3 regions of the Cupriavidus sp. H18C2 genome follow, and region 2 is predicted to be linked to each of the others. Evidence: predicted binding sites of a transcription regulator. Region 2 holds the regulator's gene; each other region holds the start of a gene.
What was found. The regulator sigma-54, encoded in region 2, starts transcription at its own class of promoters, with help from an activator protein. The targets are predictions, from matches to a motif close to TGGCANGNAANCTGCTTT.

Region 1 (2,261 bases), on a different replicon from region 2:
CACCCCGGTGCGCCGCACGATCAATACGATGTTCGCGGTGGCCGGCGTGGCGCCGCCGCTGCCGATTGTGGAGACCTACTCGGTCAAGCCGATGGCCACGCTGCTGCGCAGCCAGCCCGACGCCATCACCATCGTCCCGCGCGCCGTGGCCGCCGAACTGATCGAACTGGGCGACGCCGCCGCACTACCGTTCTCGCTGAGCTGGGACCTGCCGCCCGTGGGCGTGATGTGGCGCCGGGAGTCGGAAGCCAATGAACTGGTGCTGCCGCTGGTGGCGGCGCTGCAGCGGGCGGTCAGTTGATGGCGCCTGCCTGCTTCCGGTTTGCGCACCCAATGCCAGACGCCGCTTGATAGAAGCCACAACCCTATGAAAACCATCGCCCTCTACCTGCTGACCGCGCTGGCCGAAATCCTCGGCTGCTACCTGCCCTACCTCTGGCTGCGGCAGCACGGCAGCCCCTGGCTGCTGATTCCCGGCGCCATCTCGCTGGCGGTCTTTGCCTGGCTGCTGACGCTGCACCCGGACGCCTCCGGCCGGGTCTACGCCGCCTACGGCGGTATCTATATAGCAGTGGCCATCGGCTGGCTCTGGCTCGTCGACGGCCTGCGGCCCACGGTCTGGGATGTGACAGGTGTCACAATCGCGGTCGCCGGCATGGCCGTGATCGTCTTTCAGCCGCGTTAAATGGGCGCCGCAGGCGGTTTAATCGCCACCTCCCGCTGACAAAAACCGTCACCAGGTGTTTCTTGAGTCGCTCCCTCCCAGAGTGGGGTGACAACTTTTGACAGATACATCTGGTTACAGGTGACAAGAATTCTCACATTTCTACGAATTCTGGCCCGTTTCAGGGCTGGCACACCTGTTGCTCTCTATGCACCCGACAGCAACTGCTGTTTCCAAATTAATCAAAGGGGTCAATTCCATGAAAAAAGCACGGATGGGAATCCAACGGGTCCAGAAGGGTTTTACGCTGATCGAACTGATGATCGTGGTCGCGATCATCGGTATCCTGGCTGCTATTGCGATTCCGCAATATCAGGATTACGTGGCGAAGACGCAGGTCGCGCGTGTGGTCAGCGAAACCTCGGCGTATAAGACGGCAATCGAAGACCGGCTGAATCAAGGTGCCCAGAGCGTTTCGTCGGATGACGTGGGTTACGTCACTTCTACGTTGGTGGCGGCGAACCCGTTTGCCACGGCTATCGCGCCGGGAGCGGACGGTTCGTTTACCTATACCGCGACCATTGGCGGCAATGCCAGCAAGGCTGTGTCGGGCGCTACGGTTACCCTCGCCCGGGACAAGACGGGTACTTGGAAGTGCACGACCGCAGCAGGCGGCTCTCAGAACTGGAAGACCAGCTACGCTCCCGCCGGCTGCGGCCCGGCGACTAATGGTAACGGCACGGGCACCGGCACCGGCACGGGCACCGGCACCGGCACCGGCACGGGCACGGGCACGGGCGGCGCGTAAGTCGCACGATAGCCTTAGCCTGCAAAAAACCCCTGGCCTTTCCCCAGGGGTTTTTTCTTTTCTGAAGCCTCTTCACCGGTCTCCGACCTGCCCCCTCAAATACCCCAGCAAATCCTCCACCTGTCCCGCATTCCCCATCCCCCAGAAACGCATCTTCGTCCCCGGCACGACCTTGTCCGGCGACTTGACGAAGGCTCGCAGCGTTTCGTCGTTCCAGACCACGTTTGACGTTTTCATCGCCTCGGAATACCGGTAGTCGGCGGTGCTGCCAGCCTTGCGGCCGTAAATGCCGTTCAGGTGCGGGCCAAAGGCGGCGCGGGCGGAGGGGCCGACCTGGTGGCACGACGCGCAGCGGGTGGTGAAGATCTGGCGGCCTTTCTCGATATCGGCGGCCTGGGTGGGGGTGGTTGGAAGGGCGAGCAGAACGGCCAGGGGGACGGTGAACTTCATGATGCGTGGCGGGTGATGAAACGGCTTTGCCCTCTCCCCGGCCTCTCTCCCGCGATGTGGGCGATGAGAGCAAACCTCCCGAGAAAAAGCGCTGTGGGCGCCGTTTTATGTAACAGCATGTGAGGCTGTGCAGTGGAAGGCGTACTGTACACCGGGCGCTGAAAGGGCGGCTTTTATACTGCCGGGCCGGTCAACCACCGCGCCCCCCCTCATGCGCAGAATCATCTGGCTCGTCATGAGCCTTGTCATTGCCGCACTGCTCCAGGTGCCGGCATTCGCCGCCGATCCGGCCTCCGAGGCCGAAGCGCAGCAAATCCCCGTCCTGACCCACGCCGAAGC
Region 2 (2,261 bases):
GCGAGATCCAGCGCATCGTCAGCTTCCTGAAGGCGCGCAACATCGGCGTGCTGATCACCGACCACAACGTGCGCGAGACGCTGGGCATCTGCGACCACGCGTACATCATCAGCGAAGGCACCGTGCTGGCGGCCGGCCAGCCCGAGGAAATCATCGCCAACGAGTCGGTCCGGCGGGTCTACCTGGGCGAGAATTTCCGCATGTAAAGCGCGGCCCCGCGCCGCCCGCAGGTCATTTTTACCGCACCTGCACACGGCTTTTCCAAAGCCGTTTCCGATCAGCGAAGCCGAAACGATAGGTTCTAGCAAATTCCGTTCCAACAACGGAAAGATGCGCATAGAATAGGTCGCATGAAACCTTCGCTTCAGCTCCGACTCTCCCAGCATCTGGCCCTGACGCCGCAACTGCAGCAATCGATTCGGTTGCTGCAGCTTTCCACGCTCGAACTCCAGCAGGAGGTGGAACAGGCCCTCACGGAAAACCCGCTGCTCGAACGCGAGAACGACTGGATCGAAAGCCCGCTGCGGGTGGCCGCGGACGGGTCCGTCAACCTCCAGAGCGCCCCGGCGCCGGCCCCCGCCGAGCCCCAGGCCAACGGCGACGACCGCACCGATCGCGCCGCTGGCAGCGAGGACGAGGGTTTTGGCGATTCGGGCAGCGAGGACTACGGCAACGACTGGAGCCTGGACGACTTCGCGCGCCGCCCGCAGGGCGACGAGGACGAGAAGACGCCGATGCAGTTGCGCGACGCCGATCCCACGCTGCGCGAATACCTGATGGAGCAATTGACGCCCCTCAAGATCTCGGCGCGCGACAAGGGCCTGGCCATCTTCCTGATCGAATCGCTGGACGACGACGGCTACCTGAGTGCGTCACTCGAGGAAATCTGCAGCGAACTTCCTGAAGAACTCGAGTTCGAACACGATGAAGTGCACGCGATGCTGACGCTGCTGCAGAGCTTCGACCCGCCTGGCGTGGGCGCCCGCAATGCCGCGGAATGCCTGAGCCTGCAACTGAAGCGGCTGCAGCATCCGCAGCGCGAGCTGGCCCTGACCATCGTCAACCAGCACCTGGAACTGCTGGCCGTGCGCGACTACACGCGGCTCAAGAAAGCGCTCCAGGTGGACGAAATAGCTTTGAAGGCCGCGCACGAGCTGATCCGTTCGCTGGCGCCGTACCCGGGACATGCGTACAGTCGTCCCGAAGCGGATTTCGTGGTGCCGGACGTGTTCGTGCGCAAGAGCGGCAGCGGCTGGATCGCCCAGTTGAACCCCGACGTGATGCCGCGGCTGCGGATCAACGACATGTACGCGCAGATCCTGCGCGGCGCGAAGGGCGAGGCCGGGGCGGCCGGGCTGCAGCAGAAGCTGCAGGAAGCGCGGTGGCTCATCAAGAACATCCAGCAGCGATTCGACACGATCCTGCGGGTGGCGCAGGCAATTGTGGAGCGTCAGAAGAACTTTTTTTCGCACGGCGAAATAGCGATGCGACCCTTGGTTTTGCGGGAAATAGCCGATACACTCGGTTTACATGAGTCGACCATTTCCCGGGTGACGACGAACAAATACATGGCCACGCCGATGGGTACTTTCGAGTTGAAGTACTTCTTTGGCAGCCACGTCTCCACCGAGACGGGCGGCGCGGCCTCATCCACGGCGATCCGCGCGCTGATCAAGCAACTGATAGGAGCCGAAGACCCCAGGAATCCTCTTTCCGACAGCCGCATCGCCGAATTGCTGGGCGAACAGGGCTTTGTGGTCGCACGCCGCACGGTGGCCAAATACCGCGAAGCGCTGAAGATCCCCGCAGTGAATCTCCGCAAGTCTTTGTAGCCGAGCCGCAACCGCCTGCCTGGTGCGGCTCTTTCAGAAGGAGAAGCGCTATGAACTTCAAGATCAGTGGACACCACCTCGACATCACGCCGCCGCTGCGTGAGTATGTGGAAACGAAACTGGAGCGAATTGTCAGGCATTTCGATCAGGTCATTGGCGTGAGCGTGCTGCTATCGGTCGACAACCACAAGGAAAAGGACAGGCGTCAGTACGCGGAAATCAATCTGCATCTCAAGGGCAAGGACATCTTCGTCGAAGCGCACCATGAAGACCTGTACGCCGCGATCGACTGTCTGGTCGACAAGCTCGACCGCCAGGTGATCCGCTACAAGGACCGGGTGCAGGGACATGACCGCGAGGCGGTCAAGTACCAGATGGCCGCCGCCCAGCTGCAGCAACAATAGGCTGGCAAACCCGACTGCCCCTTGA
Region 3 (2,261 bases), on a different replicon from region 2:
GTGGCCATCGAATATGCCAAGGAAGCCGAGCGCCTGGGCGCCCACGGCATCCTGCTGATGCCGCATTACCTGACCGAAGCCAGCGAAGACGGCATCGCCAACCACATCGAAGAGGTCTGCAAGGCCACCAAGTGCGGCGTGATCGTCTACAACCGTGCCAACTCGCGCATCGGCGCCGAGCTGCTGGCCAAGGTTGTCGACAAGTGCCCGAACCTGATCGGCTTCAAGGACGGCGTGGGTGACATCGAGGCCATGGTGCGCGTGCGCCGCAAGCTCGGCGACCGCCTGGCCTACCTGGGCGGCCTGCCCACCGCCGAAGTCTACGCCGCCGCCTACAAGGCGCTGGGCGTGCCGGTGTACTCGTCGGCCGTGTTCAACTTCATCCCGAAGACCGCGATGGAGTTCTACCGTGCCGTGGCCGCCAACGACGAAGCCACGATCGGCCGCCTGATCGACGACTTCTTCCTGCCGTACCTGGACATCCGCAACCGCAAGCATGGCTACGCCGTGTCGATCGTCAAGGCCGGCGCCAAGCTGGTGGGCCACGATGCCGGCCCCGTGCGCGCGCCGCTGACCGACCTGACCGAGGAAGAAATGGGCAAGCTGGACGTCCTGATCAAGAAGCTCGGTTCGCAATAAGCCGGACTGCGCTACCGCCAAAAGCCGACCTTCGGGTCGGCTTTTTCTTGCCCCGCCGCTGCGCGCCCTGCCCCGCCAGCGGGCGCGCGTGCGCCATTCTGGCGCTTTGACGATACGTGCGAGCGTGTCCGGGCTGGCCCGAAACCTGCTGTACCCCGCACCGAAGAGTAGAAGCGTTCAACCGCCCCCTCCCTGGCCGGGCGGCAGGAAATTGCTCTTGATTGTCCGCGCCGAGCGCCGGAGATCGAGAGCCCTGCCGGGCCCTGCCTCCGCCGTCGGCCGGCCCGTTCACCTTTCCTGAACCCCGGAACGACATGATCGACACCACCCTCCCCCTCCACGAACTGGACCGCGAAGCGCGCATGGGCGCGCACGGCCACGAGACCGACGCGCGCGAGATCCGGCGCATCGACCTGTCCGACTTCGCGCGCCGCAAGGCGGTGATCGCCGACCAGCTCTGGCAGGCGGCCACCGACATCGGCTTCTTCCAGCTCGACAACCACGGCATCGACCTGGCCGCCGTGCGCGAGGCGTTTGCGATGACCGAGCGCTTCTTCGCGCTGCCGGAGCCCGTCAAGGCCAGGTATCCGCTGCAGAAGGCCAACAACACTGGCTGGGAATCGCGCGCGCAGGTGCGGCCGTCCACGGGCACGCCGGACCAGAAGGAGTCGTACCAGATCACGCGCCCGCACATGGCGGCGCTGTGGCCGTCTGAGGATGAACTGGCCGGCTTTCGGGCGACGATGCTGGCCTTCGAGCGGCAGTGTTGGCACGTCGGCATGAAGGTGCTGTCCTGCTTTGCCGACCGGCTCGGCTTCGACAGCGAATTCTTCACGCGCGCCCACGACCCGGCCGCGCCCGACTACCAGAGCACGCTGCGGCTGCTGCATTACTACGCGATCCCGGCCGAAGCCCAGGACAAGCTCGACCTGTGGCGCGCGGGCGCCCATACCGATTTCGACTGCCTGACGCTGCTGTTCCAGCGCCAGGGCCAGGGCGGCCTGCAGGTGTGTCCGGGCAAGGAGATGGACGCGCAGGCGTGGACGCCGATCCCGCCCGACGAGGACGTGATCACCTGCAACATCGGCGACATGCTGATGCGCTGGAGCGACGACCAGCTACCGTCGAACTTCCACCGCGTGCGCAACCCAGCCCCGGGCGAGTACATGGGGCCGCGCTACAGCCTCGCGTTCTTCTGCCAAGCCAACCGCGACGCGCGGATCGAGGGGCCGGCGAAGCGGTGTCCGCCCATCACGGCCGGCGATTTCCTGCGCCAGCGCGTGGCGGCCAACTTCAAGGCGTACTGAGCCACCCGGCCCAACAAAAAACCCCACGCTCTCGCGAACGTGGGGTTTCAAGCCACCCGGTACCGGCGGGCCGGTATCGGGCAGGCGACTTCCAAAGGGATCGGGCTATCAGGCCGCGGCGTCCTTCAGCTTCTTCAGCGGACGGACCTTGACCTTGACGCTGGCCGGCTTGGCCGGGAACCAACGCTCTTCACCGGTGAACGGGTCCTTGCCGAAGCGCTTCTTCTTGGCCGGCACTTGCTGGGCGGTCACCTTCAGCAGGCCCGGCAGCGTGAATTCGCCGGCGCCCTTCTTGTTCAGCGCGCTGACGATGGT

Region 1: EPAKOI_RS17765 (pilin) is a predicted target of sigma-54. The motif match lies at 853-870, and genes of this name have one in related genera.
Region 3: EPAKOI_RS20440 (isopenicillin N synthase family dioxygenase) is a predicted target of sigma-54. The motif match lies at 774-791, and genes of this name have one in related genera.

The regions. Positions count from the first base shown of each region.
Region 1 covers NZ_CP186011.1:249,755-252,015, reverse strand. Annotated here, with positions in the region: gene EPAKOI_RS17775 (LysR substrate-binding domain-containing protein) at 1-301, shown strand, start outside; gene EPAKOI_RS17770 (YnfA family protein) at 368-685, shown strand; gene EPAKOI_RS17765 (pilin) at 924-1,472, shown strand; gene EPAKOI_RS17760 (c-type cytochrome) at 1,545-1,922, opposite strand; gene EPAKOI_RS17755 (DUF3772 domain-containing protein) at 2,134-2,261, shown strand, end outside.
Region 2 covers NZ_CP186010.1:315,767-318,027, reverse strand. Annotated here, with positions in the region: gene lptB (LPS export ABC transporter ATP-binding protein) at 1-206, shown strand, start outside; gene EPAKOI_RS01510 (RNA polymerase factor sigma-54) at 351-1,832, shown strand; gene hpf (ribosome hibernation-promoting factor, HPF/YfiA family) at 1,883-2,236, shown strand.
Region 3 covers NZ_CP186011.1:864,451-866,711, forward strand. Annotated here, with positions in the region: gene kdgD (5-dehydro-4-deoxyglucarate dehydratase) at 1-639, shown strand, start outside; gene EPAKOI_RS20440 (isopenicillin N synthase family dioxygenase) at 954-1,946, shown strand; gene EPAKOI_RS20445 (HU family DNA-binding protein) at 2,055-2,261, opposite strand, start outside.